3 regions of the Mycoplasma sp. P36-A1 genome follow, and region 2 is predicted to be linked to each of the others. Evidence: riboswitches for the same ligand, from Rfam matches in the RefSeq annotation. Region 2 holds a riboswitch; each other region holds the start of a gene.

Region 1 (6,748 bases), 290 kb from region 2:
TTTATAGGCAACTTCTTTACCTAGATCACTTGTTACAATTGTATCAATCATCACTGAATTATCTTCTAATTTATTTTGTTTATATCGATAACTTAGGATGTATTCTAATAATATTGCTCCTAGTTCATTTCCTGATAAAAGTTTGAATTCTCCATTTTTTCTTCTAACACAAACTCCTACACGATCACAATCAGGATCTGTGGCAATTACATAATCAACATTAAGCTGATTTGCTTTTTCTATTCCTAAAGCAAAGGCTTTAATATCTTCTGGATTAGGTTCTGGTGCAGTACTAAAATTTGGATCTGCATCCATTTGAGCTGGCACCTGAAAAATATGGGTAAATCCAGCTTGTTGTAGTGCTTTAGGAATTATTGGTCCACCAGCACCATGTAATGGTGTATAAACTATACCATGATTTCTTACATCTAATTCCTTATTTATCATACACTCTACAGCAGCATCAACAAATGGGCGATCATCTTTAGAATCTAAGAAATGAATAAGTTGGTTATTACTTCCAAAATTATCAATATCAATTTCTAATTCATTTTTTATTTGATCTATTTCATAGACAATTTTGCTTATTTCATCAGGTAATATTTGACAACCATTAGCATCATATACTTTATAACCATTATATTCTTTTGGATTATGACTTGCTGTTATATTTATTCCTGCAGCACAGTTCATGTACTTTATCATATATGAAAGTTGTGGAGTTGGTCTTAAATCTTCAAATATATATGCTTTAATATTTTCTTTTGCTAATAAATTAGCAACTAATGCTGCAAAATCTTGTGAAAATTTACGGTTATCATAAGCTATACATACTCCACTATCATTAATATCATAATGTTTTTTCTTTAGATATTGAATAAATCCTAATGTTGTTTTTGCTACAACATAATGATTTATTCTATTACTTCCAGGTCCTATTTTTCCTCTAATTCCAGCAGTACCAAATTCTATTTTCTGTGAAAAAGCATCTTCTTTTTCACTTTCACTCATTAAAAATAATTGTTTTTTTATCTCAGGATTTATTGTAAATGATTCAATCCATTTTAAGTATTCATTTTTACGCATTTTTTATCACTACTCCTTCACACTTTATTATAGCAAAATTTAATAATATCTTAAACTGTTTAGACAAATTATCCTATGTAAAAGACTATTTTAAACTTAGTTGTACAATATAAAGTTAAAACATCTGTTCTTATTTAATTTAGGATATGAAATACTACAAAAGTATTACTATTTTTTGTCATTCTTAATCGCAAAAAAGGCTACAATTTTCTTTTTATCCTACTCATTACTTAACATCAAATGTTTATAATGAAACATTTTTAATAACCTTAATCTAGTTTTGATTTGATTTAGTACATTAATATATAGATGTCTTTGTATAGTGTTATAATCTTTACATATTAAATCACTTTTTTAGATATACTTATTCTTATATTATCAACACTTACTAGTATGAATGATTATTCTATAAATTAATGATTATCACTTCTTATGTGTTTGATTACACTTATAAAATTTACTTTTGTTTTAACATACAAAAACCCACACTATAATATATAGTATGAGTTTTTGGTAATATGTATAATATTAGTAATTATTTACACTTAGTAATTTAAATGCTGTTGCTTGTGCTATAACAAGTTTTGCAAGTGATATTCTATATGGTGAACAAGATACATAATCTAGTCCATATTGATAACATAGAAGAATTGATTGTGCTTCTCCTCCATGTTCTCCACAAATACCAATTTTAATTTTAGGATCATAATTTCTTACTTTATCTGTGGCCATTTTTACTAATTGACCAACACCATTTTCATCCATTACAGCAAATGGATCTGCCGCAATTATTTTTTGTGATATGTAATCATTAGAGAATTTAGAAAAATCATCTCTTGAGAATCCATAAGTCATTTGTGTTAAATCATTTGTTCCAAATGATACAAAGTCAGAATATGGTGCTAAATCTTCAGCGATTAAACATGCTCTTGGTGTTTCTGCCATTATTCCAATTTTATAATCTATTTTTGTATTATGAACTTCACATAGTGATTCTATTAAATCAACTATTTGTTTTCTTATTTTAGTCAATTCATTTTCTGTTGTTACTAGTGGTATTTTAATATGTGGAACTATATTAATGTTTAGTTCTTCATTTATTTCAATAGCAGCTTCTACAATAGCTTTTGATTGCATTAAATAGATTTCTGGATATGTGATTGCTAAACGGCATCCTCTATGTCCAAGCATTGGGTTAACTTCTTTTAGTTGTGAAGATCTTTCTTTTATATATGAAACATCTAAATTTAAGGCTTTGGCAAGTCTTTCTTCATCTTCTTTTGTATGTGGTAAAAATTCATGTAATGGTGGATCTAAAAGTCTTATATTAACTGAAAGTTCTTTCATTACTTTATAAATTTCTTTAAAGTCTTTCTTTTGATGAGGGAATAGTTTATCTAAAGCTTCTACTCTTTTTTCTTTAGTTTCAGCTAGAATCATACTTTGAATATCAATAATACGATCTTCTTCAAAGAACATGTGTTCTGTACGACAAAGTCCAATTCCTGTTGCTCCAAACTCTAAGGCTTTAGCAGCATCATGTGCATTATCAGCATTTGCTCTTACTTCCATTAATGCATATTCATTTGCCCATTCCATTAATGTTGATAATTGATCAGGCATAGCTGTTGTTTCAATATCTATTTTACCTTCATAAACATTACCAGTTGATCCATCTACTGAAATCCAATCACCTTCATCGTAGATTTTTTCACCGATTTTAACTTTATGATTTGCATAATCTAATTCAACATTTTGGCATCCTACAATACAAGTTCTTCCCATACCACGAGCTACAACTGCAGCATGTGATGTCATTCCACCAGTTGATGTTACTACTGCATTACAATAAATCATTCCTTCAATGTCATCTGGAGTAGTTTCATGTCTTACAAGTATTGTTTCTTCACCTTCATTTGCTTTTGCAGCTGCAGTTTTTGCATCAAAATAAATTTGTCCATTTGCTGCTCCTGGAGATGCAGGTAATCCTTTTGAAATTGGTTGTAAGTTTTTAATTTCATCAGCATCAAATGATGGATGTAATAATTGTTCTACTTGATCAGGATGAACTCTTGTGATTGCTGTAATTTTATCAATGATTCCTTCATTGTACATGTCTACTGCAATTTTTAAAGCTGCTAAAGCTGTTCTTTTACCACTTCTTGTTTGTAAAAAGTATAGTTTTCCATCTTCTACTGTAAATTCAACATCTTGAACATCTTTGTATGAGATTTCCATTTTCTTAACTATTTCAAATAGTTCATCATATATTTTAGGCATGTCTTCATGCAATTTTTTTAATGGCATAGGTGTTCTAATTCCTGCTACAACATCTTCACCTTGTGCATTAATTAAATATTCACCAAATAATTCATTATCTCCTGTTATTGGATTTCTTGTAAATAAAACTCCTGTACCACTATTGTCAGAGAAGTTACCAAATACCATAGATTGGATGTTAACTGCTGTTCCAATTGTATGTGAAATATGGTTCAAATCTCTATAAATTATAGCTCTTTCATTTTGCCATGATCTAAACACAGCTTCAATTGCCATTTTAAGTTGCACATATACATCTTGATAGAATGCAATTCCATTATTGTTTTCTTTTACAATTTCCTTAAAAGCTTCAATAACTTCTGCAAGTGCTTCAACTGATAGTTCATTATCATGAACTACATTATATTTAGCTTTAATCTTTGCTAATCTATGTTCAAAAATATCTCTTTTTATTTCAAGAACTACATCAGAGAATATTTGAATAAATCTTCTATAACTATCATAAGCAAATCTTTGATTATTTGTTTTTTTAGCTAAAGCCTCTACTGTTACATCATTTAAACCTAAGTTTAGTACTGTATCCATCATTCCTGGCATTGAAACAGGAGCACCTGAACGTACTGAAACTAATAATGGATTATCAATACCACCAAATAATTTTCCAGTTGCTTGTTCTACTTCTTTTAAACTTGAATCTATTTGTAATTGTAATTCACTAAAAATTGTTTTGTCATTTGCATAATATTCATTACAAGCTTGAGTTGTAATTGTAAATCCTGGTGGTACTGGTAAGCCTTTATTAGCCATATATGCTAAGTTAGCTCCCTTTCCTCCTAATAGATTTACCATTGATCTATTTCCTTGATTAAACAAGTATGTATACTTAATTGTTGCCATTGTTTTCACCTCTCAAATATTTTACATTTATAGTCTATCACAAATTGTAAACGCTTACAATAGATATAGCTATAATTTTTTGAAATAGTTTTTGCCTTCTATGATAACTACTTTTTATATCTAGGACACAACTACTGTTTGTTATTGCATATTGTAAACTGCAGTGCTATAATATTAGTGTAATAACATGTAAGGTGTTGAAAGACTTAAAAGGGAATCTAGAAATGCTAGAGCTGTCCCAGCAACTGTAAAGTGGATCATATATTAGTATACCACTGAGTTAATTATTAACTTGGGAAGGTTATATATGAAGTGAAACCAAGCCAGTAGACCTACCTTATTGAATCGTCCTGGGTATGACAATATTATTAAAACTTGAACTTAGGACTTTACTCATTCTAAGCTCACAAAAAATAACAACTCAAAAATACTCTCTGAAATAAATATATTCAGGAAAGTTATTACAAAAAGGCAGTTTATGCTGTTTATATATTTTAAAAAAGTTTGCTTCCATCCAAAGCAAACTTTTTTTATACTTCTATTGTTTTGTCTTATTTTTATTGCTATTATTAGTTTATGAATGGAGGTTTTTCTTATGTTTAGAGAAATGAGAAGATTTAAGCAAGGTTTAGCAACAATGGAAATTGATGCGGTTTTAAATAGAAACAGTTCTGGTGTTTTAGCTTTAAATGGTGATGATGGTTATCCATATACTGTACCCTTAAACTATGTTTATCATGATGGTAAGATCATTTTCCATGGTGCAAAAACTGGGCACAAGATTGATGCTATTAACAATAGTTCTAAAGCATCTTTTTGTGTTATTGATAAAGATGATGTTGTAGCTAAAGAATTTACATCAAAGTTTAGAAGTGTTGTTGCTTTTGGAAAGGTTACTTTAATTTGTGATGATGTTTTAAAACAGAAAACCATTGAATTACTCTCTTTAAAGTATTCTAGTAAATATATGAAAGAAGCTTATAAACTAATTGATGATGAGTGGAATTTCTTTCAAATGTTTGAATTAGAGATTGAACACATAACTGGAAAAGAATCTACAAAATTAATGATGAATAAATAATTTTAACAGTAAAAGGCCTACAAAATGATGTAGGCCTTTTTTAGATTTTTATTTACTATAACTAATTACAAATAATGATACCATTATAATAATTGTTAATAATTGAATAAAATTTAAAATTTTCTTTTGAATTTTGCTCATATAATCAACTCTTTCGTATGTATATTATAATTATACAATAATGTTAAAAGAATTAATATTTAAAACATTTATAATACAAATTATTTTATTGTTATTTTAAATAATTGATAATTATCTTTTATTAAAGCTATTATGAAAGTTGCTGCTAACATATCTGCACTTCCACCACAACTTATATTATGCTTTAAACAATACTTTTGTATATAATCATAATCATTAGTGTTAGTTGCTAATGATTGTAGTTTATTTAAATGATCAAGACTACTTCTTTTAATAATAGTAGTATCTTGTAATAGAGAAATAAGTAATAAATATGTTTTAGTATCATCTCTTGTAGTTAAATAATAAGGAACTATTTTATCAAAAAGAATATCATATCCATTATAGGCATACTCTCTTATTCCACCTATTCCATGTTGTTTATAAATACTTATTCCAGCACTATTATTTTTAAGTGCTTCAAAGTCAGTAAATATGTCTTTAGATAGAGTTTTTATTGCAGCACTTGCATCTGTGTAACTACTACTTATACTTAAACCAGCTAAAATCATTAGTATGGTAAAAATAGCACCTTTATGAGTATTAATTTTATTAGTTGCATTAAACATAGCTTTTTCCATTTCAATTCCTAATATTCTTAACTCTTGAAAGTCTTTAAGGTTTATATCTGTTAATTTATTATATAATGGTGCTAATACACTTATACTTTTTATAAATGTTTTATAATCCATATCAGAATGTGAACCTTGTGTTTTAATTCCTACACAACCAAAATTGTAGGGTTTATTTATTTCATTTATTAAGCCATATAAAACTAAATTGCTATACACTTCAGCTTTATTATTAAAAATATCTTCTATTATTATTTTTTCAAAATATTCTTTTAACTGTTCATATGAATGTCTTTGGCTTCTTACACATATTTTAGCATTTTCATCGCATATAAAACATGTTCTTGCCGCAATGTTAAAGTCTTTTCTAGAATATTGAATATCTTGATAGTATACATCTAGATCTATTAAACGTCCTATGAAGCTATCTTCTACTTCAATCGCTTTTAATTTAGCACTTTTAACTTCTTCACTACTAAGTATGTACATTATTAAACCTTCATTATCAGAAGTCATATAAAAATCGTTAATATTAAGTTTATTAGCTAATATCATATAAGCCTTAATTACTGCATATGCTGTGTAATGATTGTTTTTATTAGCCCCTACATAATTAGCTTTTATTACTAATAATGTTTCATTATTTTCTTGA
Region 2 (13,772 bases):
GATTCATATTTAATATAAAGTGGTACAAAGATAAATGATGGAATACATACAGCAAGAGTAGTCACTAATGCCATTAGAAGTCCTCCTGTAGTATAACCAACAAATGTTGCGGAATTTATGGCTATTGGTCCTGGAATTATGCCATCTAAAGCATTCATATCTGCAAAGTCATTTATATTCATCCCAAATTTACTAGACTCTTCAAATATCAAAGACAACATAGCATATCCTCCTCCAAAACCTAGAAAACCAATTTTTAAAAAGGAAGTAAATATTGATAACATTATTTTAAACCTCTATTCTTAAAGGCAATTAAAACACCAATCATTGAAGATATTATTATTAAAATTGGTGCATTAACTACTTTAAATACAGTTAATATAAAACAGATAAAGGCTATTGCTATATAGTAGAAATTAGCAAGATTATATCTTGCAATAGAATAAGCGGCTGTAAATAAAAAGGCTGTTGAACAAGCTCTAATAGCTGTAAGTACATTATTAATAATTCCAGTTTGTGGAATCATATAAAATAAAATAGTTGCAATGATCATTAAAACAAAAGCAGGCATTATAGCTGCAAATCCAGCAATCAACATCCCCTGAATACCATTTAATTTCCTACCAATAAAACAAGCGTTTGTTAAAGCTATAACGCCTGGAAATGTTTGCGATAGTGTTGTATATTCATATAAATCTTCTCTTGATAAATATTGATGCTTATTGCATAACTCTCTTTCAATAACTGGTAACATAGCCATTCCTCCAGAAAAAGTAAAACTACCAGCTATTATATAAGCTTTAAATAATGCTAAATTCTTATTCATATTATCACCTCAATAATATTATAACAACTTAACACTTTAACTAAAAATACATTTATGGTAATGTATATATAACAAAATAGTTATGAGGTGAATATATGAATATACGTCAAATTGAGGTGTTTTTATCAGTTTCTAATACCCTATCAATAAGTAAAAGTGCAAAAGAATTGTTTATATCTCAACCTGCTGTTTCAAAGACAATCAAAGAATTAGAAGATAATCTTGATATATTGTTATTTGATAGGATTGATAATAGGTTAAGTTTAAATGAGTATGGTAAGGTATTTAAGATAAAAGCTATTCAATTAAAAAATGATTTTTACTCTCTAGAAAATTTCACTAATAATTATGCAAATGAAATTCCTCTAAGAATAGGTACAAGTCTTACAATTGCAATGAACTCTTTAGTAGAAGCTAGCAATATGTTTAAACAACAGTATCCTAGTACACCTTTAAAAATATATTGTGAAAATGTAGAACAAATACAAAGAAAATTATTAAATGGCGAAATAGATATTGCTTTTACTGAAGGATTTATTAGTAATAATTGTTTTGAAAAATTTGAAATATCAAGATATAATCTCTTTTTAGTTTGTAATGCTAAAAGCATTTATTCTAAAATAAAAAAAGTTAATCAAACTAATATTTTAGAACTACCTTTTCTTCTTAGAGAAAAAGGTAGTAGTTTAAGAGATTGCTTTGATGAACTTACTCACAAATTTGATCTAGAAGTAGTTCCTTTTATTGAAAGTATTAATACTGAAGTTTTAATAAATGTAGTATCTAATAATCTAGGTATTACTATTCTTCCAGAACCTATTGCAAGTAAATATTTAAAGTCTAATAAGTTTATAGCTTTAGATTTATTAGATTCAAAGCTGTCTACAATAAATTATGCTGTTACTTTAAAAGGTAAATCACTAAACAAGATGTACCTTGATATTATTGAATGTTTCAAACTAATCGAAAATAAACTATAAAAAGCTTCATTTTAACAGTGCTATAGTTAAAAAAGTAGATACATTTACTACAATGTATCTACTTTTTAAGAATATATTTTAATTTTTTTATATCACTATTTAAAATAGCTCGACAATTAATTATGAGTACTGTCAGTATTAAATAAATATGTTAAGTAAAAGTCCATTCCTGCACTTTGAACTAGAACATCTTTAAAGCCCATTTGTTGAAGTATAATAGCACTATTATATGCTCTTGGTGCAGACATACAGTATACTACAATAGTTTTATCTTTATCTAATTCTTGATATCTAGTTCTTAACATTCCAATAGGAATGTGAACAGAGCCTTCTATTTTACTATGTTTTCTTTCAAAGTCTTCTCTTACATCAAGTGTTACAACTTCATCTTTTATTGCATAGTATTGTCTAGGATGAATAAACTTCACAAGATTGTTTATAACATTTTCTGAAACATACCCTACCATGTTCACGATATCTTTTGCAGAAGAAAATGGTGGAGCATATGCAAGTTCTAAGTCCATTAGTTCAGTAATCTTTAAATTTGTCTTAATTGCAGTAGCTATTATATCTATTCTTTTATCAACACCTACAAAACCAACAATTTGTGCTCCTAATATTTTTTCAGAGTTATCAAAAATAGCTTTAATAATTATTGGTGATGACATTGGATAGTACTTAGCATGTGATGCACCTTTTACAATAACTACTTTATAATCAATATTTTCTTTCATTCCTTTTTTCATCAATTGTTTTTCATTATTTCCAGTACTAGCTGCAACTTTATTAAATATTTTCACTATACTTGTACCCAATGTACCACTATATTTTTTAGGATTATTATTTAAAGTATCTGCTAAGTATCTACCTTGCTTATTAGCAGGACCTGCTAGTGGTATCATTGTTTTACTACCATCTATGTAATCATTGACTTCTATTACATCACCTAAAGCATAAATATCTTTAATATTTGTTTCTAAATATTCATTAACTAGTATTCCACCTTTAGCATTTGTTGAAATACCACTATCGATTGCGAGTTTACTATTCGGTTTAACACCTATTGACATAATAACTAACTCACTTTTTAAAACTGTTCCATCATCTAAGAATAATCTTACTTCATTATTATCATCTTCTATTTTATTTAAACCTCTATTTAAGTATAATATCACATTATTATCAGCTAGTTCTTTATGAATTAATTGAGCCATTTCAAAATCTAAACTTCCTAATACTTGATTTTGTTTTTCAATTAAATTTACTTCTAAACCTAAATGTCTTAAATTTTCTACCATCTCTAAACCAATAAAGCCACCACCAACTACACTAACTGTCTTAATGTTATTAAACTCGATATACTGTTTAATTTTTATAGTATCTGGAACGGTCCATAAACTCATAACTTTTTTATTATCGACACCTTCAATATTTGGAATAATTACTGATGATCCAGTAGAAATTACAAGCTTGTCATAGCTTTCAATAAATTTTTCATTTGTTTTAATATTTAAAACCTCAATTGTTTTATCTTCTTTATTAATACTAATTACTTCATTATTAACTAAAACATTAATATTAAAGCGATCTTTCATTATTTGAGGACTTACTAATAATAAATCTTCTTCATCTTTTATTATTCCTGAAATATGATATGGTAAACCACAATTTGCATAAGATATAAAAGGACCTTTTTCAATTATGATTATCTCAGCATCCTTATTTACTCTTCTTAAACGAGTTGCTGTACTAGCCCCTCCAGCTACTCCTCCTATTATTACAACTTTCATCTTAATTCCCCTTTCTCTTTTTTTTCATCATATATATTATAATATATATTTAATGTATAAGTGCTAAAGTAACTTATATTTATTATTATAATATTTTTTTAGATATTAGTTATTTATTATCTATGAATTGATTTTATATAAATATATTTTATGCAATACTATTTTATTGTAGTATTTATTACTGTTTTTAAGTTATTTGTTAACTTACAGTTGCTTTTTTATAAATAGTGGCATAGAATAAAGTAGTAATATATAAATACTAATTTAAAAGAAATAGGAAGCTAGTTAAATTCTAGCACTGTCTCGCAACTGTAATTGTCTAGTTTTATTAAACAAAGCCACTGATATATTTTGGGAAGGCATAATAAAATGATTAAGCATAAGTCAGGATACTAACTTTTAAATTCGATGGTACAACTTACGATGAATGAGTGTGTTATTTTTTTTATGTCTTTAAAATAATAAGTAGTTTTTCATTGAAGCTATTGCCTATTTCTATATTGCTTAAACAATATATATGAAAGGTAAGAATTATATGAAACTTGAAAAAAAAGAAAGAAGAATTGTCTTAAAAATGTTTATCTTTATGTGTGCATTTGCTTTTACAAATAATGTATCGGCTATGCATATTATGGAAGGCTTTTTGCCTCCAGGTTGGAGTATATGTTGGAGTATTGTTGTAATTCCTTTTTTAGTCTGGGGTTATTTCAATATGAAGAAAGAACATGATAATAATAAAAATACTTTACTATTATTTGCAACTTGTGCTGCTTATGTTTTCTTAGTGTCTGCATTAAAACTACCTTCAGTTACTGGTTCATCATCACATGCAACTGGAATAGCATTAGGTGCAATTTTGTTAGGGCCATCTCCCATGGCTATAATTGGCTTTATTGTCCTATTATTTCAAGCATTAATCTTAAACCATGGAGGTTTAACTACTCTTGGTGCTAATATATTCTCTATGGCTATTGTTGGAGCTTTTAGTGCCTATGCAGTATATATCTTATTAAAAAAATTAAAAGTAAAACCAGCTGTTTGTATCTTTGTTGCAACTCTAGTTTCTAACCTAGCAACTTATAGTACTACTGCTTTACAACTTGGACTAGCATTTCCTGATCCAAGTGGTGGAGTTATCGCTTCCTTAATTAAATTTTTAAGTGTCTTTGCAATTACACAAATACCTCTTGCACTAGTAGAAAGTATTTTAACAGTTATGATTTTTGAAGGTATTAAAAATAAAGATGTCTTTTCTAAAGATACAAAGGAGCTTATTCATGAATAAAAAAATTACTTATCCAATATTAATTATAGCTGCAATTCTTTTAATAATGATACCTCTAGTGCAACTATCAGGTAATGAATTTGTTGGAACTGATGATCAAGCAGTAGAAGCAATTACACAACTTAATCAAACATATACTCCTTGGTTTGATAATATCTTTGATATATCGGATGAAATGGAAAGCATCTTTTTCACTTTGCAAGCAACAATAGGTGCTTTTGTATTAGGTATTGCTTTAGGTAGAATATCATCAAAGAAAAATACTAATGAAGAGTAAAAATGATTTAGAATCTTCTATTATTAATACTACAATTGCTCAAAAATTACTATTTCTATTATGTAACATTATTATTTTAATGCTTAATGATAGTCTTATAATCTCAGTTATTTATATAACTATTTTATTACTCATGTATTCTCTATACAATAAAACTATGCTTCACAAAGCTAAACTATTACTAACTTTATCAATTTTCACTGTAATTGCTATAATACCAATTCTATTTGTTTTTGATAATAGTAATATTATAGTTTCTCTATATTCTTTAAATATCACAGAACAATCTTTACAGGAAAGTAGCATTTTGTTTTTTAGAAGTTTTGCTATGATGCTCAATATGCTAGTATTTATTAGTTATGCAAATATTAATGAATTATTAATTTATCTAGAAAGAATTAGATTTCCTAAATTATTAATATCACTTATGTTATTGACTTATCGACTTATACACTTGTTACTACATAAAGCTAAAATAATTAGTAATGCTCAACACATTAGACTAGGTTATATTAACTATCGTAGAAGTCTAAAAAGTTTAAGTTACCTTTTAGCTAATTCTTTTACTAAGTCTATTAATCAAAGCCAAGAAATAAATAATTCCATGGAACTAAGATTTTTTAATACTCTTATACCTATAGTTCAATCAAAGAAAAGTTGGAATATAACTTTACTATATTTACAAATTATTTTATTTACAACTACATTATTTATAAAGGAAGTATATTTATGAAAATACAATTAACTGATTTCTATTTTGCTTATTCTAAGAATAATAATATTCTTAATGATATAAATTTGTTAATAGATAATAATGATTGTATTGGTCTTATTGGTCCAAATGGAGCTGGAAAGTCTACTTTATTAAAGTGTTTAGTAGGCTTAAATAAAAAATCTAGTGGACATTTTTTTGTAAATGAAATTGAACTAGATTATAAAAGAAAGTCACTAATAAATTTAAATAAAAATATTCAACTGTTATTTCAAAATCCTGATGATCAGATTATATTAGATGATGTTAGATCTGAAATAGGATTTGGATTACTAAATCTAGGCTATTCTCAAGATTATGTACTTAATAAAATAAATATAATAGCTAATAAATTAAATATTACTAAACTTTTAGATCAACCAATTCATACTTTAAGTTTTGGTCAAAAGAAAAAAATATGTTTAGCTAGTATATTAGTATTGGATCCTGAAATTCTTATTTTAGATGAACCAACTGCAGGATTAGATCAAGCATCAATAAATGATATGTTAGTTACAATCAATGATATTAAAGCCAATAGTAATATTAGTATCATAATGTCATCTCATGATTATGAGTTTATTTTAAATAATTGTTCACGTATTGTAATGTTAGAAAATGGACAAATTAAAAGTGATACTACTAAAAATATCTTTGTTCAAAATAATTTAGACTTACTGAATTCTTCACTTAATAGTAACTATTTGAAGTTACTATCTATATTAAATAAAGAATATAAAGACTTCAATTATTATCAATTAAACGATGTTATAAATTGGATTAAAAACACAAAATGATATAAAAAACCATTCAATATGAATGGTTTTTTGTTGCTATTTTATGCTCATTACGCTAAATTTAGACAGTTGTCCAAATAATAGTCAAATAATTTATTATGCCTTTAGTAATCTTCCTGAAGCATTATATCTTCTTGTAACATTACTAGTTCTTTTTCTTTTTGAATTATATGTTTTAACATTTCTTGATGCATTGCCACTTTTATTGCTTCTTAATACACCATTACTATTATAATTAAAAGTTGTAATTTTAGTTACTCTTTTTGTAGCAGTTCTATTAGTCACAACTAAACGTTGACGCTTACTATTAGTACGATAAGTAGTAATTCTTCTTGTTCTATATACACCTTTACTAAAGTTAGAATCTTGAATTATTCTAATATTACGTCCATTACTTCTTCTTGTTAATTCATAATAAGAAGTTCTATTTTTAGCACGTGTTTGCTTAGTAGTTCTTCTTCTATTTATAACACCATTACTATGATAAGTTCTTAGATCTCTTTCACTCCATACATTATTGACATTAGTATAGTATTTATAGTAATTTCTACTTGCATTTCTTAGATTAGTATGTCTTACAACTTGTTCTAATGTTGTTCTTCTACCACTATTATTAAAAGTTGTGATATTACGTGTTCTCCAATTATTATTAGTTGTACTGAAGTAAGTATATGTTGTTGTTCTAATAATTACATTACTAGTATTTCTTTGAGTAATACTTGTAATTCTATTACGTGAATCTCTAACAGTAGTAACTCTGTTTACAGTAGTTGTGCTACCATTACTATTACCACCAGTATTCGGGACAGTATTATTAACTACAGTTACAACAATAACTGCACTTTTATTACCAAAAGTATATGTTACATTATATTTTCCTGCAACACTTGTATTAACATTTCCACTTACAATTATATCTTCAAACTTTACTGTCTCTTTACCATGTGATGCAGATTCAAAATTATTAACTGGTTGCCAATTTGTATTGATGTTAATATTGCTGCTTTTAACATTTATTACAACATTTTTTTCTGCGACATAAGTTCCATTATCACCTTTATTATAGTTAGCTACTAACAAACTACTAGAATTAAATATTTTTTTACTATTTAATCCTATCCATCTTCCACTATATACTGAATTATTAGTATTAATGTTTGGTAGATTTACTGAACTATCAAAGCTATTATTACTTCCTAATGTTATATTCTTTAGGTTAAATAAACCTGAAAACATATTTTCTTTTGAAGTAACATTATCCATATTCCAATTTTCTATATTAAGAGTTTCAAGATTTGACATATTTTCAAATGTATTACTTAAATTAGTTAATTGATCTGTGTTAAAATTACCAACAGTTAAACTTTTTAAACTGCTCATATTTCTAAATGTACTGCTCATAGTTTCAACTGAACTTGTATTCCATTTTTCTATATCTAAGTATTCTAAAGAATTTAAATTGTTAAACGTACCTGCTAATGTTTCAACATTACTTGTATTCCAATTAGAGATTAATAATTCTTTAAGATTAGTCATACCAGCAAATGAATTATTCATTTTAATAAGACTAGCCGTATCCCAATTCTCTAAATTTAAGTATTCTGTTTTTTTATTATTTAATAAAAAATTAGAAATTGATTGTAAATTATTTACTTTCCAATTATTTAAACCAGTAACATGAAGATTTGTTGTGTTAGCAAAAAAGCTGTCTGCTACAGTTAAGTTAGTAGTATCTACATTATATACATCTAAATGAGTTAAAGAAGATGCATTTCTTAAAAAATTATTTGCTCTAATTACATTACTAAAATTTAAATTATCAAAACCATTTATTGTTTGTAAACTATTAAAGTTATCAAACATACCAACCGTTACTTCACCTAAAACTATTTCACCTGTTATGTTGACAATTTCTACATTTTCTATTTCTTCATCTGTAAAGTATATAGGAAATTGTTCAATGTTACTAGATGGGAATTCCCCTTCACCTAGTGTAAGAATATTATCAACTAAACTTACTTTTACTGTACCAATACTAATATTTGTTCTGCTTTGACTAATTTTAGTATTTGTTTTTTCATCAGCTTTTATTTTACTGTTAGTCGTAAAAGCAAACAATAATAACATCATAACTAATATTCTGATACGATTTTTATTCATTATATATCCTCCTTATGTAATACTTTTTAAACACATGTGTTGTAAATATAATATTAAAATCTAAAAAAATTGTCAAACATGAAATTCACATATAGTATACTTTAATATAAAAAGAACTGTAAACTAACAACTAAATAATAATAATTATATTTTATTAAAATTTTAGATATGAATATTAAACCAGAATAGCTATTAATTCATATAAACATTCAATATTTAGGATTAAGAAAGTGAATATATTTTACAGTAACATCGAATCATTATAATGTAATTATTGATAATATGTGATTAGCTATTTTATAAATTAGCTAATCTTATTTAAGGCTAAAAAAAGACTGTAGTGTATGATATAGATCAATACATTACAGTCTATTAAAGTTTAACTTTAAGTTATATAATTACTTAATTATTTAATAATTTCAGCAACTACACCAGCACCAACAGTTCTTCCACCTTCACGGATTGAGAATTTAGTACCTTGTTCTAATGCGATTGGAGCAATAAGGTCAACAATCATGTTAACATTGTCCCCAGGCATTACCATTTCAGTGTCTGCAGGTAACTCAACAACACCAGTTACGTCTGTAGTTCTGAAATAGAATTGTGGTCTATAGTTTCCAAAGAATGGAGTGTGACGTCCACCTTCTTCTTTTGAAAGGATATAAACTTCTCCACGGAATTTAGTGTGAGGAGTAACTGATCCTGGTTTCGCAAGAACTTGTCCACGTTGAATTTCTTCACGGTTTACACCACGAAGAAGTGCTCCTACGTTGTCTCCAGCGTAAGCTTCATCTAGTAATTTTCTGAACATTTCTAATCCAGTGATTACAGTTTTGTGAGTATCTTTAAGTCCGATGATTTCTGCTTCATCATTAACTTTGATTGTTCCTCTGTCAATTTTACCAGTTGCAACAGTTCCACGTCCAGTGATTGTGAAAACGTCTTCTACTGGTAATAAGAATGGTTTGTCAGTATCTCTTTCAGGAGCTGGGATGTAGCTATCTACAGCGTCCATTAATTCGATAATGCTTGCTTCCCATTTTTCTTCCCCTTCAAGTGCTTTTAAAGCTGATCCTCTAATAATTGGAGTATCATCACCTGGGAAATCGTATTCTGAAAGTAAATCTCTTACTTCCATTTCTACTAAGTCGATTAATTCTTCATCGTCTACCATATCACATTTGTTTAGGAATACAACGATGTAAGGAACACCTACTTGACGAGATAATAAGATATGTTCTCTTGTTTGAGGCATAGGTCCATCAGTAGCAGAAACTACAAGGATTGCTCCATCCATTTGTGCAGCTCCAGTAATCATGTTTTTTACGTAGTCAGCGTGACCTGGGCAGTCAACGTGAGCGTAGTGACGAGTTTCTGTTTCGTACTCGATGTGAGATGTAGAAATTGTGATTCCACGTTCTTTTTCTTCTGGTGCATTGTCAATATCTGCATAAGATGCAGCACTTCCACCAATTTTTTTAGCTAGTACTGTTGCGATTGCAGCAGTTAATGTCGTTTTACCATGGTCAACGTGTCCGATTGTACCGATGTTAACGTGAGTTTTACTTCTGTCAAATTTAGCTTTTGCCATTTTATAAAATCCTCCTGTGTATTTTTAACTTTCTTTATTATTTTATAAAAAATTCATTATAAAATCAAGTGTTTAAATGTGTATTATTTTTCAAAGCAAATAATCTAATTAAACACCTTTGTTTTTCTTAATAATTTCTTCTGTAATTGACTTAGGTGTAGCCTCATAGTGGTCGAAGATCATAGTATATGTTCCACGTCCTTGAGTGTTACTTCTTAAGTTAGTTGCATATCCAAACATTTCAGCAAGAGGCACCATACAGTGAATTGCGATTGCATTTCCTCTTTCATCTTGTCCTTCAATACGTCCACGACGTGATGAAATGTCTCCCATTACATCTCCCATGTATTCACTTGGAACTGTAATTTCAACATTCATGATTGGTTCAAGTAATACTGGTTTACATTTTTTTGCAGCTTCTTTTAACGCCATAGATGCAGCAATTTTATATGCCATTTCACTTGAATCGACATCGTGATAAGAACCGTCGAATAAAGTTGCTTTGATATCAATTACTGGGTAACCAGCAACAATACCACCTGATAATGATTGTTTAAGACCTGCATCTACTGAACTGATGTATTCACGAGGTACAACCCCACCTACAACAGCATCAACAAATTCATACCCTTTATCAACATTAGGTTCAAATTTAATCCATACGTGACCGTATTGTCCACGACCACCAGATTGTTTTACATATTTACCTTCAACTTCTGCTTCAGCAGTAATAGTTTCACGGTAAGATACTTGTGGAGCCCCAACATTAGCTTCAACTTTGAATTCACGTTTCATTCTATCAACGATAACATCAAGGTGAAGTTCACCCATACCAGCGATAATAGTTTGTCCAGTTTCTTCATCAGTATATTGTCTGAAAGTTGGATCTTCTTCTGCAAGTTTTGAAAGAGCCATACCCATTCTATCTTGGTCACCTTTTGATTTTGGTTCAACAGCAACATTGATAACTGGTTCTGGGAATTCCATTGATTCAAGAATGATTGGATGTTTTTCATCACATAAAGTATCACCTGTAGTAGTATCTTTAAGACCTACAGCAGCAGCGATATCTCCAGCGTATACATCAGTAATCTCTAAACGATCATTAGCGTGCATTTGAAGTAAACGTCCAAGTCTTTCTCTTTTACCTTTTGTGGCATTATAAACATATGTTCCAGAAGAAACATGTCCAGAATACGCACGGAAGAATGTAAGACGTCCAACGAATGGGTCAGTAATAACCTTAAACGCTAGTGCTGAGAATGGTGCATTATCATCAGCTGGTCTTTCTTCTTCAACATCATCAACAGTACCTTTAATTGCAGGGATATCTAATGGTGATGGTAAGTAGTTAATTACAGCATCAAGTAGTAATTGAACTCCTTTATTTTTGTAAGCAGAACCACAAAGTACAGGGAAGAAATCTCCTGATAATACTGCTTTACGGATTACTTCTTTAATTTGTGGAGCTTCAACTTCTTCACCTTCAAGAACAGCCATCATTAGATCTTCATCAAAGTCAGCTATTCTTTCAAGTAAGTCTGCTCTTGCTATTTCTGCTTCATCTTGTAAATCTTCAGGTATAGCGATTTCAGAAATATCTTCACCTGTTTCATCATTATAATGATAGGCTTTCATTTCTACTAAATCAATAATTCCTGAGAAATCTCCTTCAGCTCCAATAGGTAACTGAATTGCAGCAGCATTTGCATCTAATCTAGAATGCATAGACTTAACTGACATCATAAAGTCAGCACCAGTTGCATCCATTTTATTAGCAAATACGATTCTAGGTACATTGTACTTAGTTCCTTGACGCCAAACTGTTTCAGTTTGAGGCTCAACACCAGCTTTTGCATCTAAAACTGCAACAGCTCCATCAAGTACACGTAAAGATCTTTCAACCTCTACAGTGAAGTCAACGTGTCCCGGAGTATCGATAATGTTTAAACGGTACCCGTGCCACTTAGCAGTTGTAGCTGCTGAAGTGATTGTAATTCCACGTTCTTTTTCTTGATCCATATAATCCATCTGAGAAGCACCTTCGTGTGTTTCACCGATTTTATGGATTCTACCAGAAAAATAAAGAATACGCTCAGTTGCTGTAGTTTTACCAGCATCAATGTGAGCCATGATTCCAAAGTTTCTAGTCATTTTTAGTGACGTATCACGTGCCATAAAATTCATTTCCTCCTAAGTTTAACTTAATTTACTACCATTTGAAATGAGCGAATGCTTTATTAGCTTCAGCCATTTTATGAACGTCTTCTTTTTTCTTTACAGAAGCTCCACTTGCATTAGCAGCATCCATAATTTCATTTGCAAGACGTTGAGTCATAGTTTTTTCTCCTCTAAGTCTTGCATAGTTAACTAACCATCTTAAACCTAAAGTTACTCTTCTTTCGTCTCTAACCTCAACTGGTACTTGATAGTTAGCTCCACCGATTCTTCTTACTTTTAATTCTAATAATGGCATAATGTTGTCTAATGCTTTTTCAAACACGTCCATTGCGTTTTCATTTGTTTTTGTTTCAATCATTTTAAATGCATCATAAAGGATAGTTTGAGCAGCACCTTTTTTTCCATCTACCATGATTTTGTTGATTAAACGTGAAACTAGTTTCGAGTTATATACTGGATCTGCTAGTACGTCACGTTTGGCAACATGTCCTTTTCTTGGCATGTAATTGCCTCCTTCCTTAAAATTAAACCGACTTGCGATTTCAATAATTTCTTACAAACTAAATCGCTTTGCGATTTAAATATTTTTATATTTATTTAGAAGCTTTAGGTCTTTTAGTACCGTATAGTGAACGAGATTGTTTTCTATCGTTAACACCAGCACAGTCTAATGTACCACGGATAATGTGATATCTAACTCCTGGTAAGTCTTTTACTCTTCCTCCACGGATTAGTACAACACTGTGTTCTTGTAAGTTGTGACCAATTCCTGGGATATAAGCTGTAACTTCCATACCGTTTGATAATCTTACCCTAGCATACTTACGTAAAGCTGAGTTTGGTTTCTTTGGAGTCATAGTCGCTACCCTAGTACAAACACCTTTTTTCTGTGGTGATTTTGTTTCGGTATTCTTTTTAAGTATAGTATTAAACCCACGATTTAATGCTGGTGAATTTGATTTTGTTACTTTGTCAGTACGACCATTTTTAACTAATTGATTAATTGTTGGCATGTAATTGCCTCCTTTCCTATGTTTTTCATACACACACTTCCAGGTGTTTCAACCGCTTCCGATTAAAAAGACACATAGATGTGTTTACTTATTTAGTATACTCTAAACCTATTCACGTGTC
Region 3 (13,772 bases), 120 kb from region 2:
TTTTTTTAAATCTATTTGAATCCATTTTTCTTTTATACCTAAGGGATTTATATTACTTGAAAAGTCGATTATTTTTGAGGCATTTTCGTATTTAAATGTATCTGCACCATGACTATAATTATATTGCATATTTTTCTCCTATCCTATAAAGTTTAAGACTATTAGATATATTATATTTATCATCACTATTAACAATAGTGATGTTGTATACATTAATTGTATTGTTTTATTGATATCTTGATAGTCTACTTCTTTTATTTTATCTCCAATAAATGGCTTATTTACTATTTTATTAAAGTAAATATTTGGACCACCTAGTTGTATTTCTAATGCTCCTGCTGTTACTGATTCTAAAAATCCTGCATTAGGACTTGTATGATTGTAGCGATCTCTTTTATATATTTTAAGAGCATTTTTAAAGTTATACTTTAATATTTTTGTTGATAATAACATTAAAATGCTACTCAATCTTGCAGGTAATAGATTTGCTATGTCATCTATTTTTGCGCTGAAGTAGCCAAAGTTATTATATTTTTCATTTTTGTACCCAAACATTGAATCCATTGTATTTATGCATTTATACAATAGTGCTAGAGGTAGCCCACCGATTGCTTGATAAAACAGTACTGCACACTCTCCATCGCTTGTATTTTCACTAACTGTTTCGATGCATGCATTTATTACTTTTTCTTTTTCTAACTGTTTTGTTTCTCGAGCAACTATCCACCCTAATTTCTCTCTAGCTTTAGTTAAGTTATTTTGTTTTAATGGTATATACACTTGTAGTGCTGCCTGTTTTAATGAGCCAGCTGCTTGCATTAACCATGATAGTAGTATGTAAATAAATATAAATAGTATCATGTGAATTTTGTATGATAAGTATAAGATTACAATACTTAATCCAATACTTATCAAACAAACTAAACTCCATACTAATAAACCTCTTGCTTTATTGTCTTTATATAATTTTTTTTCTAATGTTTTAGCTAGATTTCCAACTAGTATTATTGGATGTAATCGAAAGCTTGGATCTTTAAAAAAGTAATCTAAGATAAAGGCAACATTAATAGCTAATAAGTTTATGATAATAAAGGTAATTATTGTTGTAGTCATTATTCTCTTTCTAAAGCACTATACATTATAGCATTAACTATTGCTGCTGCAATGTTAGAGCCACCTTTTCTACCTGATGCTATGACATAAGGTATGTCTAGTTCTTTTATTAATTGTTTTGATTCTATTACATTTACAAATCCTACTGGTACTGCTATTACTAATTTTGGTTTTAAACCTTCATTTACTACCATATTATGTATTTCTATTAAGGCTGTTGGTGCATTTCCTACTACAAAGATTAAATCTTTGTTTTCTTGTGCTGCTTTTTTCATTGCCATTGCTGATCTTGTTGTTTTGTTTTCTTTTGCTGCCTTTGCAACATCTTCATCACTTATATAATTTAATACTTTTCCACCTAATTTTTCTAAGTGTTTTTTGTTAATCCCGGCTTTTGCCATATTTGTATCGGTAACAATAATTGCATTATCTGTTATTGCTTTTATTGCTTGATTCATCAAATCTTTTGAAAACTCTAAATTTTTAGCATAATCAAAGTCAGCACTTGTATGAATACAACGGTATATTATTGGTGCTAAGCTTTCATCAATTGGTAGTGTTAATTCATCTTTTATTATTTGAAAACTTTTATTTTCGATTTCCATCGGTAGTAATTTTTCTATCATTATTTTACTCCTTTTCAGTTGAATATTTAGCACAAACTTTGACAAAGTTTAGTGCCATATTTAAATCTGCATAGTAATGAAATTGTGAATAACCTGCAAAGATATTATCTTTAGTATAATTTGTTAGCCAATTTCTTTTTCTATTTGGTTTTTGTGCTTTCATTGCATTATATTCAATATCACTTGATGCATAATGAAATTCATGAGCATTTATTACTGTTCCTTTCTTTGCATATATATTGTCTATTAATGAAGTATTTTCTACATAGCCAAAAGGTTGTAATGTTTTATTTAAAACACTTTTCATTGGTATTACATTAGCCATTTCATACTGAATACCTTCTACTTCATAGCTGCTACCTAAATATACAAATCCACCACTTTCAGCAATCAGTGGCATTTTATTGGCTACTCTTTGTTTAATACTTGCTTTTATGCTTTTATTACTTGTTAGTTGTTCTAAAAATAATTCTGGATATCCTCCTGGTATTATTAAGCCATCTATGTCATTTGGTAATTGTTTATCTTCTAATAATGATATATATTTTATTTTAGCTCCAAATCTTTCTAGTAGTAAAATATTATCTTTATAAATAAAATTAAATGCTTTATCTTTAACTACTCCTATTGTGACATTATATCTTTCTTGAGGATATTCAAATGGTTCATTTATTAATTCTTCTGCTTGTTGACTTGCTTTTATAATTGCATCAAGATCAATTGTTTCTTTAGCACTATCACATAAATAATCCATTCTTTCATTAATATTTTCTAATTCATGTGGTTGTAACAATCCAAGATAACGATGTGATATGCTAATTCTTTGATCTGTTCTTAAATAGCCAAATACTTTTAACTTTAGTTTATCTTCTATTTGTTCTTTTATTATTGGATAAAAAGAATCTGATACATTATTTATTATAACACCAACTATCATATTTTTAGCATATTTTTTATAGCCTTCTATCATTGCTAATAATGACACTGAAATTCCACTACCATTTACAACTAGAATAGTAGGTGTTTTAGTTTGCAAAGATACATCACAGGCTGATCCTTCACTACTTGTGCCACCCATTCCATCATAATAGCCCATTACACCTTCTATTAATGCTAATTCATTATTAGCTGTATGTTCATTCAATAATTGAATAACACCTTTTTTCTTCATTAAAAATAAGTCTAAGTTAGTACACTCATTTTTAAGAACGACATTATGAAACATAGGATCGACATAATCTGGTCCGCATTTAAATGAGTTTACTTTAATATTTTTATCTTGTAATAACTTTATTAAGGCACAAACTGTTGTTGTTTTTCCAGCACCACTATGTGTACCGGCTATCATGATTCTATTTTTATTGTTCATGATTGAATTCTCCTTTTATTATAAAGATTGGATTATTGGCAAACATTAATGTGTGCTGATTAATCTTTTTACCTCTAGCTACACTTATACTTGTAATATTATATTGAATATTATATTTTTTATATACTCTTACACAATCACTTAATGATTCTATTGAGTTTGCAGTTAATAATATTAATGGTTTGTATTCCTTGTTTACTAGCCACTGTATAACATTTTCTAACTCACCCTCACTTCCACCTATATAAACTTTATCTGGTTTTATTCCAAAATCGATTACTTGACTTATTTTCCCTTGAATTAAATTGATGTTCATCGCTCTATTTTTTATCGCATTTCTTTTTATTAAATCAATTGCTGTATCTTTGTATTCAAAAGCATAAACCATCCCTTTATATACTTTATTTGATATTTCAATAGCTGTTGAGCCACTTCCTGCACCTATATCAAATACAATATCTGTTTCTTTAAGGTCTAATAAGCTTGTAAGTAACCATCTAGTTTCTTGTTTAGTCATTGGTGTTTTATTTCTAATAAAATCTTCATCATAATAGCATTGACTACTATGTCTAGGATTAAGATTATGTACTATCATTGCTGCTAAACATTCATAGTTTCTTTGATTTAATTGAAGATTATTTCCTTGTATAAATTCTTGTGTATCTAGACCTAGATTTTCTCCTATATAATAATATAAATCATCATATTCTTCTAGAGATTTTAAGACTGTATTTACAGTATTAATATTATCTAATAGTATGCATGTATATTCATTATTGGCAATTACACCTAAATAACTTTTGTTTTGTCCATGAAGTGATACATTAGCCATTTCTTGATAGTTCAACTTAAAATGAGCACATAGATTAACCATGATATTTATTCCAGGTATAAATGAAATATTATATTTTTTGTTGTATTTATTGTTAATTGTTTTCGCTATACTATAAAAATTAACATCTCCAGAAACTAGTATTACAATATCTTTATTATCATGATAATTATCTAATATTTCATTTAAATTTTTTAATGATTTAATATTTATTACTGGAAAATAGTTTTCATTTTCTTTAGCTATTCTATTAAAAGCATATATATTTAAATCTTTTTTTAGTATTGTTAATGCTTGATTGCTTAATTGGTTGATACTTCCATCACTTGCTCCTATGATGTATAAATATTTCATTATAAAACTGCTTTAATTCTTTCTGTTATTATATCTGCTAATCTTGGATCTGTTCCTAATGTTGAGCCTAATGTTACATTTACAGTAGGATTTTGTTTTATATATTCTGCTATTTCTTGTGGAATATCACTTTTAATATGAACTCCTTCAAACAAGAAATAAGGTACTATCACAATATCATTAATTCCTTTAGCTACTAAGTTGTTTAAGCCTTCTGCTAGTAGTGGACTTGCAAGTTCCATAAATGCATTTTCTATTGCAACATCTTTATTTCTTTCTTTAATCATATTCATCATATCATTCATTGATTCTACTGTCTTATTCCTTCTACTTCCATGTGCTAATATTAATATACCTTTCATTTTAAATCCTCCTATATATATAGTAATAATTGCTTTTTATTTTTATTAATATTTATTTCTTCTTGTGAGTTTACTTTAAATATATCTTTAATTATTTTATGATTTATCACTTCTTCTGGTCTTCCTTGGCTTATAAAACTTCCTTCATTCATAACATAAATATAATCACAATATGTCAATGCTATATTTACATCATGTATGATGCTTATGATTGGCTTATTTTGTTTTTTTAACATTTCCATTATTTCTAATTGATAGTATATATCTAAATGATTTGTAGGTTCATCTAATAATAAATAGGTGCTATCTTGTGCTATTGCTCTTGCTAATATTGCTCTTTGTTGTTGCCCACCTGATAAATTATTAAAATCTTTATCTTCATAGTCTTTTAAATTTACTAATTCTATTGATTTTTTGATTATATTTATATCTTTACTATCTAGTGATTGAAAGACTTTTTTTCTTGAATATCTTGCCATTGATACTATTTGATTTATACTTAAGGAAAAATCAAAATGATTGTGTTGGCAAAGAGCACTTATTTTGGTTGAATATGATTTATTATCGTATTGTTTTATATCTTTATTATCAACTTCAACTATTCCATGATAGTCTTTATTTTCTTTATATAATACTTTTAAAAAGGTTGATTTTCCACAACCATTAGGTCCTATTATGCCAATAAAGTTACCTTTGCTTGAATCAAAATCTTTAATATTAATTATTTGTTTTTTATCAAAAAATACCTTAAGGTTTTTTACTTTTATTGCCATTTCATCACCTACTTTGTTGTTTTTTCACTATAGATATTATAAATATTGGGGCTCCTACACATGAAATTAATATTCCTATTGGTATTTGAGTATAGGTTATTAAACTTCTTGAAAATATATCTGCAAGTAGTACAAATCCTGCACCCATTATTGCACATAGTGGTATTAATTTTTTATGAATGTTGCTACAAATAGATCTTGCTATATGTGGGACTATCAGACCTACAAATGGTATTATTCCACAAGCATAAACTACTAATCCTGTTAGCAATGATACTATGGCTATAAATAAAATACGATATTTACCTAGATCAAATCCTAATATTTGGGCACTTGAATCTGGTATTAGCATTAAATCTAGTACTCTTGAATGTAGTTGTAAAAATATTATTAGTGCTGTTGTTATTAAAAATATTATTAATACTAAGGAATAGCTAGCATTGTTAAGTGAACCCATTGTCCAAAATACTAGTTGTTGTGTTGCATTTGAATCATTTGATATAAAGATAATAAAATTTGATATTGCTGAGCTTAAGGAAGCTATTGCAACCCCTACTAATATTAATGCTGTATCATTATTTTTACTTTTATTAGCTATTACAATTATTATAAAGGCTGTTAACAGTGCAAAGACAAAAGCGCTAATACCAATGGCTGCTGAACCTAATATTTGCACAAACCCTAGCATTATAGCTAGTGTTGCTCCTAATGCAGCTCCTGAGCTTATACCTAATATATATGGGTCTGCTAAAGGATTTTTAACTACTGCTTGCATTGTAAGTCCACTACAACTTAAGGCTGCTCCTATTACAATTGCTAACAATACTTTAGGTAATCTAATACTAAATACGATATCTCTTACAATTAATGATTGTTCACTTAAATTATTATTTAAGAGATCTTGTAACATTTGCATAATATTTGCTATAGGAAGTTTACTTGTACCTATACTTGTAGCAATAAACATTAATAATACTACAAGCATACTTCCTATTATTAATTTTTGTTTGTAGTATTTATCTTTATTCATGCATTCCTTTATTTAAAATATTAAGACCATCTATATTTCTAATTCCACTACAATAGCTTTCTCCTAAGGCAATTGCAAACACCTTGTTATTTTTTACTGCATCAAGTTTTGCTAATTGCTTATTAGCTGTGATTGTTTTGATTGATTGTTTTGACATATCTTGATTATCACGATCCATATATACTGTAAATATTACATCTGGATTTAAGGTTAAGATTGCTTCAGCATCAATGCTTTTTCCATTAGCATCAATTATTTCACCATTCAAATTTGTAACCATGTCACCAACTAATGAATCTTTACCATACACTGTTGCTTCATTATTTATATATTCTATGACTAATACTTTCTTTTTAGGACTATTCTTAGTTTTTTCTTTTACTTCTGTTACTTTATTTTTCATTTCATCTACTATTTTTTGAGCTTTTTCTTCTACTTTAAATATTTTCCCAATATTTAAGATATCACTATATTCATTTTCTAAAGTTCTTTTACTTTGAGCTGTATTGCTTGCAATAAAGGTGTTAATTCCTTTTTCATGCCATTTATTAACATCACCTAATGTTTTTTCATTGAAATATGATGACCAACTTATTATCATATCTGGTTTTAAAGCAATGACACTTTCTTCATCTGGTGTAAAATCTTGTAAATAATTTACTTTTTTAAAGGCTGTTGCATATTCATCTTTTACTTTATGATCTAATCCTGCAGCTGCAACTATATGATCTTCAAGTCCTAATGCTAACATTGTTTCTATTGAATTTTGATAAACTACAAGTACTTTTTCTGGCACTTTAGTAAATGTTTGATCTTGTTTGTTTTTGTTGCTGTCATAATTACTTATTGTTAAGTCATTTGGATTATTAGTATTACCTTGATTGCTACATGCAGATAGCAATACTAGTAATACTATTACTGTTATTCTTTTAATTATCTTCATTTTTAAATTCCCTTTAATCTTTCATAAATTCCATCTATGTTTAAGCCATTCTTATCAAAATTATCAACTATTAATAATTGTATATTTAATTCATTACAACTATCTATTTTTTGTTTCATTCCACCAACTTTGCCACTATCTTTACTTATCATATATTTAGCATTTATATTTTCAAGCATGGCTGTGTTTAGTTTGGTTGTAAATGGTCCTTGCATAGCAATTATATTATTTATTGGTATATTAGCCTGATATAGTGTTTTTAAACTGTTTTCCATTGGCAATACTCTAAAAACTAAACGATGTTTATAGTCTTTTACTTTTAAATATGGTTCTATTACTTTTGAACCTGTTGTTACTAAGGCTTTACCTTCATTTTTATTTAAATATTGTACTAATTTATCAAAGTCAGCAAATACTATGGCCTTATCTATTTCTAAATAGTCTCTTTTTAATCTAATATATTCTACTTGATTGTGTTCTACTACTTCTTTTAATAATTTAGTAATGATTGTTGCATAAGGATGAGTTGCATCAATAATCAAATCGTATTGTTGAACTAATATATTTAGTTCTTCTTTACTTTTTTGACCATGAATTATTGTGATATCATGTTTTATTTCTTCTAGCATTTCAACCCCATGACTTGTAGCTACTGATACTGTTATATCCATATTTAGTGGTTTTAACTTTAATACTAGTTCTCTAGCATCACTTGTACCACCAAACACTAGAATTTTCATTAGTAATTATAGCCTCTTGGTGTTACTAGGTTATTATCAATTATTCTAGTATTTTTATTTCCTATTATTACTGTTGTAAACATATCAATATCTTTTTCATCTAACTTTGAAAGCATCATTACTTTAGCAATTTGATTTTCTCTTTCAATATTTTTTACATAACCACATGCTAAATCAGCTTGTGAATTTAAGGCAATATCTATTACTTTTTGTAAATAGCCAAATCTTTTTTTACTTGTTGGATTATAAAGCACAATCACAAAACCACTATCTATAGCACTTTTGACTCTTTGCATAATTTCATCTAGTGGTGTTAGTAAATCACTTAATGAGATTACTGCAAAATCGTGTATTAAAGGTGCTCCTAGTACTGCAGCTGCTGAGTTTGCTGCACTAATTCCAGGGATTACATTTATCTCAACTTTCATTTGTTTCTTTTCTTTTAATTCATAACAAAGTCCTGCCATTCCATATATTCCAGGATCTCCTGAACAGACCATTACTGTTTTTTTACCAGATTCTGCAGCATCTAATGCTAACTGTGTTCTTAATACTTCTTGTTTCATTGGACTTTGGATTATTTCTTTATCTTTTATTAAATCTTTTATTAAATCTAAATATACGGTATAACCACTAACTACTTCTGCTTCTTGGATTACTTTTAATACTCTAGGAGCTATTAAATCGTGGTTTCCTGGTCCTAACCCTACTACATGTAACATATCTTTTCTCCTACATTTCTAATATTTTTATTTCACTTTTTCCTATTGCTATAGTCATTCCATCATGTTTTTGTTTATGTAATAATATTGAAGCATTATTATCAAATGCTTTAATTGATCTTTCGCAAACATTGTCGGTTGCGGTTATTTTTTTCACAAAATCTGATGATGGAAAGTCTCCTTTTACTTTATTTAGAGTTTGTGCTGAATAGGTTTCAAATAATAAGTTGTACTTTCTTATTAGTTGCCATAAGCCTTCTTCTTTATCTTTTAAATCTATTGTTGTTAAAGCTTTAATTTGATTAATATTAATATTGTTTTCTTTAAGTGTTTTTAAAAAGTATTTTTCTATTTCAAAAAATGGCTTATCTTTTCTAACACCTATTCCAATAATGTATTCTTTAGGTATAAGAATACATTCATTTTCTTTTGCACTTAGATTTTGATTTTTTGTAATGATTATTTTTACTGCTGATTCAGCATCAATTATTGTATTGTCTAAATTATTTATTGGTATTTCACTTATAATATTAATTTTTTCTTTGTTTAATAATGTTGATGATATTTTTTTTATCTTAGATTTATCTTTTATATATAAATGGTTAAAAACTGCAAAGTTATCTATTGCAAAGATATTTTGTGTATCTGTTGCTGTTGTTATTACTGGCGTAGCCTTTAGGATTGTTGCTAATTGTTTTGTATATTGGTTTGCTTGGCCTATATGTCCTGATAGTAATGAGATTACAAATTGTTTATTATTATCTATTACTATTATTGCAGGATCATTAGCTTTACCATTTAAATATTTAGCTACTTTTCTAATTGCTATTCCTGTAGCACTTATAAATATTATTAGATTTGCTTGTTCAAAACCTTTTTTTATGAAGTTATCTAAGTTGGTTGTTTTATCATAGTTAGTTGTTAAAAAATCACTCTTTTGTATTATTTCTTGGCTAATTTGTTGTCCTTCATTAGTAAAACTAATTATATATGCATTAGTTTTCATTGAGACCTTTTCTAAATTCTGTTGTAAAGTTTTTATCATATAATTTAGATAGTTCATAATCACTATCTAATGTATTACCTACTATTATTAAGGCTGTTTTAGTTATGTTGTTATCTATTGCTGTCTTTTCAAGATTTTCAACTGTTGTTCTAAAGACCTTTTCTTCTGGCCAAGTTGCTTTATATACTATGGCAGCTGGTGTATCTTTGGCATAGCCACCTTCTTGTAAGTCTAAGCATAGTTGTTTAATCAATGATAATGACAAGAACATTACCATTGTGGCTTGGTGTTTTGCTAATGATTTAATACTTTCTTTTTCTGGAACTGGTGTTCTACCTGGTGCTCTTGTTAGTATTATAGTCTGAGAGACATTGGGTAGTGTAAATTCTAAGTTTAAGGCTGCAGCAGCACCAAAGAATGAACTTACTCCAGGTACTACTTTGTAAGGTATATTTATTATATCTAAACGATCCATTTGTTCTTTTATTGCTCCATAAATGCTTGGATCTCCAGTATGTAATCTAACTATTATTTTGTCTTCTGCATGATTATCTTCTATTATTTTTATCACTTCATCTAAATTTAAATAGGCACTATTATGTATTTGAACTTCTTTTTTAGCATATTCTAGTAATTTAGGATTTACTAGTGATCCTGCATATATTATTACATCTGCTTGTTCTAATAATTTTTTTCCTTTTACTGTAATTAGTTCTGGGTCTCCTGGGCCTGCTCCTATAAAATATAACATTTTTTTAGTTCCTTTCTTTTACTATTAATAATGTAAAATAACTATCTATATCTTTAGCATCCATAATATCTTCATAAATTTTTTCATCTTTCATGCTGACTTTTTCAACAATGCTTGTTTTGTATTTATCATTATTTGTTTTTAAGTATTCAATTACTTTTTCTAATTCTTTTCCATTTTTCATTAGTACTTTATTACCATCTAGTTGTAGATGTTGTTCATACCCTCCATATGTAGATGGAATTATATGAAGTTGTTCATTATGTTCACATAATGAAGTATTTAGGGCTGCGGCTGCGGCTGTAAATGATGTTATTCCTGGTATAATTTCAACATTGTATCCTTTTTCTTGGATTATTTTATGGATATACATGTATGTTGAATATACTGTTGGATCTCCTAGTGTAATAAAGGCTACATTTTTATTGCTTGCTAGTAATTCATCTATTGTATTTGCTGCTTTTTCATACATTTTATTTCGATCATGTGTTTTAGACATTGCTGTGTGCACACCTACTATTTCTGTTGTAGTTGGTATATGTTCTTTAACAATATTATAGGCAGTTGATTGTTCATTTTTACTTTGTGGTATTACTACAACATCTACTTCTTTTAAAACTTCAACTGCTTTTAAGGTTAATAATTTCGCATCTCCAGGGCCTATTCCGACTCCATAAAGTTTACCTTTCATATCTATTCTCCAATTCTTTGATATATTCATTAGCATGTTCAGACTCAAATACTTTACCTTGAACTGTATTAAATGCTACATATTCAATTTGTATTTGTTCTTTAGCATGTATTTTTAGAATTTTATTTATTGCTTTTACTATTTCTTGATAGACCATTTCTTTTTTATCAGTTTTATTAACTAGTTCTATCATTTCATCTGTTGTATTTGCACTTGCTATTTTTTTTATTGTCTCATAATCTACATGGGCAAGTGCAGCACAGGTTGCAAAGACAAAACTACGACTATCACCATACATTGAATGGGTATTCATCATTCCACTTGCAACTTTTACTATTTTTCCAACATGGCTGATTAATAATATTTTTTCTATTTTTAAATTAATACAGTATTCTATTGTTTCCTTTAAAAAGTTTGAATATGTTACAATGTTTGCTTCTTTTAAATTTAAATTATTTAAAGCAAAGTCTTTTCCATAGTTTCCTGGACATAGAACTAAAATCTTGTTATCATAATTTGCTTTATGATGTGATAGTTCTAAATTTATTGTTGCTATTAGGGATTTAGTTGACATTGGATTTACTACTCCAGTAGTACCAAGTATTGAAATTCCACCTATAATTCCTAATTGTGGATTAAAGGTTTTTTTGGCTATCTCTTCTCCATTTTCAACACTTATTACTACTTTTATGCCTCCTTGATACTGTGCACTCTTTATTTCTTCTTTTACTTTGTTAGTAATTCTTTCTAAAGGAACTGGATTAATGGCACTGCATCCGATTTCTCTTTTTAAACCTTTTCTGGTAATTGTACCTACACCTTTACCACCAGTTACTTCAATTCCTTCTTTTATTTTACTAACACTGACATATATTTTTGCTTTGTCTGTTGCATCAATATCATCACCACCATCTTTTACTACATAACAAGATGTTTGGTTGTTTTCTTTAATTAAATCATACACATTTATTATAAATTGATCATTATTATTCTCAAATTTAAGATGATCTATTTTTAAATTTCTCAATAAATATCTTGTAGCTACTTGTGCTCCTACCATAGCGCACGTACCTGTTGTGTATCCTTTTCTAAGTTTATTATCCATATAGCTCCAACCTTTTTACATACTAAACAATTTACAATTTGAGTGAAAGTAAGTTATTTGTTATGTTTATATTAGTAATCCTAGACGTTTTATTTTTAAAATAAAAAAACACCGTATACGACGGTGTAGAAAAGTTGTTTTTATTTAATATGTTCTAAAATATTAAAAAACAATACGCCTATCTATCGTAAGTCGTACTATTAACATTAAAGACAGTATCCTGACTTAAGCTTTAAAACACACATTTAATGCGCCTTCCCAAAATTAATCAGTGGCTTTTTGCATTAGTGCTATGCTATTACAGTTGCGAGACAGTGTTAGATTTTAACTAAACTTCCTGGACCCTTATTGTTTAAGTATTCAATTTGATTACAACTCTATTCTATTCTAGATTTTAACTTATTGCAATACTTTCTTTTTATATTTTTTAATTTTGTGCACTTATTATATTTTAAATTAAAACTTATTTCTATCAATTATATATATGAATTATAATTGTTTTTAATATTAATTTACTGTAATAAATATTTTCTAACTAGATACAAAAAAGAAGAATAACACTTTAGTTAAGGTGTTTTCTTCTTTTTTATTTCTTATTTATTTAGATTATCTACTGCATCTTTCATATGAGTATCATAGTTATCTATTTTATACATTAGATAATTATATGTTTGTTGAAGTTCTTCTATATTTTCATTAATGATTTTAGCTTGCTTCTTTAAAATTATTTTTCTTTGTTCCACTGTTTTGCTATCATTTTCATATACCAATGCTACATATTCTTTTAAATTTTCTATTTTCATTCCTGCTTTACGCATTATTTTTGCAAAGTTTAGTTGATTTATATTTCTTTGATTAAAATTTCTAATACCATTGCTATTTCTTTCTACAGGCATGATGATACCTTCTTTTTCATAGTATCTAATTGTATCATTGCTTAAGTTAGTTATTAAAGATACTTGCTTAATATTCATTGTTCATTCCTTTACCTTTCATAGTAAAAATTATTACAAATGATATAAACATGAAAACACTCATTATTAAAAATTCTGTTTTGAAGTTTGTTGTTGTTGCTACTATTATACTCAAACCAATTGGTCCTCCAATTTGATGCATAGTATTTGTTAAACCACTTGCAACTCCAGCAAGGCTATCATCTGCTTTGTATACTCCTGCAGAAGTTATAGGTGCTAGTACTAATCCTTGTCCTGCACCAATTAAAATCATTGGCAAAGCTAAAGATTTAAAATAACCTAGTGATATACTTGCTTGTGATGTCCAGACTAATCCAATAAATATTAAGGCTGATCCTACTAATAATATTTGTGTTTGCTTATATTTATTAGCTAAAGCCG

Evidence for each region. A riboswitch is a leader RNA that binds a small molecule or an ion and turns the genes downstream of it on or off. The one in region 2 is predicted to bind cobalamin.
Region 1: it holds a riboswitch for cobalamin, as region 2 does, so the genes downstream of both, ACD762_RS06420 (pyridoxamine 5'-phosphate oxidase family protein) here and ACD762_RS07955 (energy-coupling factor ABC transporter permease) in region 2, are expected to answer to the same signal.
Region 3: it holds a riboswitch for cobalamin, as region 2 does, so the genes downstream of both, cbiD (cobalt-precorrin-5B (C(1))-methyltransferase CbiD) here and ACD762_RS07955 (energy-coupling factor ABC transporter permease) in region 2, are expected to answer to the same signal.

Annotation. Positions count from the first base shown of each region.
Region 1 is NZ_CP168083.1:1,323,003-1,329,750, forward strand. Features, by position in the region: gene ACD762_RS06410 (phospho-sugar mutase) at 1-1,086, opposite strand, end outside; gene ppdK (pyruvate, phosphate dikinase) at 1,615-4,263, opposite strand; cobalamin riboswitch at 4,439-4,617, shown strand; gene ACD762_RS06420 (pyridoxamine 5'-phosphate oxidase family protein) at 4,859-5,344, shown strand; gene citX (citrate lyase holo-[acyl-carrier protein] synthase) at 5,566-6,748, opposite strand, start outside.
Region 2 is NZ_CP168083.1:1,609,217-1,622,988, forward strand. Features, by position in the region: gene ACD762_RS07935 (chromate transporter) at 1-284, opposite strand, end outside; gene ACD762_RS07940 (chromate transporter) at 284-826, opposite strand; gene ACD762_RS07945 (LysR substrate-binding domain-containing protein) at 922-1,806, shown strand; gene ACD762_RS07950 (FAD-dependent oxidoreductase) at 1,923-3,596, opposite strand; cobalamin riboswitch at 3,871-3,991, shown strand; gene ACD762_RS07955 (energy-coupling factor ABC transporter permease) at 4,132-4,881, shown strand; gene ACD762_RS07960 (energy-coupling factor ABC transporter substrate-binding protein) at 4,874-5,158, shown strand; gene ACD762_RS07965 (energy-coupling factor transporter transmembrane component T family protein) at 5,148-5,903, shown strand; gene ACD762_RS07970 (energy-coupling factor ABC transporter ATP-binding protein) at 5,888-6,787, shown strand; gene ACD762_RS07975 (BspA family leucine-rich repeat surface protein) at 6,803-8,866, opposite strand; gene tuf (elongation factor Tu) at 9,273-10,457, opposite strand; gene fusA (elongation factor G) at 10,566-12,635, opposite strand; gene rpsG (30S ribosomal protein S7) at 12,670-13,140, opposite strand; gene rpsL (30S ribosomal protein S12) at 13,232-13,651, opposite strand.
Region 3 is NZ_CP168083.1:1,728,911-1,742,682, forward strand. Features, by position in the region: gene ACD762_RS08390 (pyridoxal phosphate-dependent aminotransferase) at 1-129, opposite strand, end outside; gene cbiB (adenosylcobinamide-phosphate synthase CbiB) at 139-1,113, opposite strand; gene ACD762_RS08400 (precorrin-8X methylmutase) at 1,113-1,739, opposite strand; gene ACD762_RS08405 (cobyrinate a,c-diamide synthase) at 1,744-3,108, opposite strand; gene cbiT (precorrin-6Y C5,15-methyltransferase (decarboxylating) subunit CbiT) at 3,098-4,294, opposite strand; gene ACD762_RS08415 (sirohydrochlorin chelatase) at 4,294-4,656, opposite strand; gene ACD762_RS08420 (ABC transporter ATP-binding protein) at 4,668-5,429, opposite strand; gene ACD762_RS08425 (FecCD family ABC transporter permease) at 5,404-6,459, opposite strand; gene ACD762_RS08430 (ABC transporter substrate-binding protein) at 6,452-7,402, opposite strand; gene cobK (precorrin-6A reductase) at 7,405-8,142, opposite strand; gene cobJ (precorrin-3B C(17)-methyltransferase) at 8,142-8,864, opposite strand; gene ACD762_RS08445 (cobalt-precorrin 5A hydrolase) at 8,875-9,870, opposite strand; gene cobM (precorrin-4 C(11)-methyltransferase) at 9,860-10,621, opposite strand; gene cobI (precorrin-2 C(20)-methyltransferase) at 10,626-11,312, opposite strand; gene cbiD (cobalt-precorrin-5B (C(1))-methyltransferase CbiD) at 11,302-12,417, opposite strand; cobalamin riboswitch at 12,611-12,780, opposite strand; gene ACD762_RS08465 (MerR family transcriptional regulator) at 13,011-13,391, opposite strand; gene ACD762_RS08470 (MFS transporter) at 13,381-13,772, opposite strand, start outside.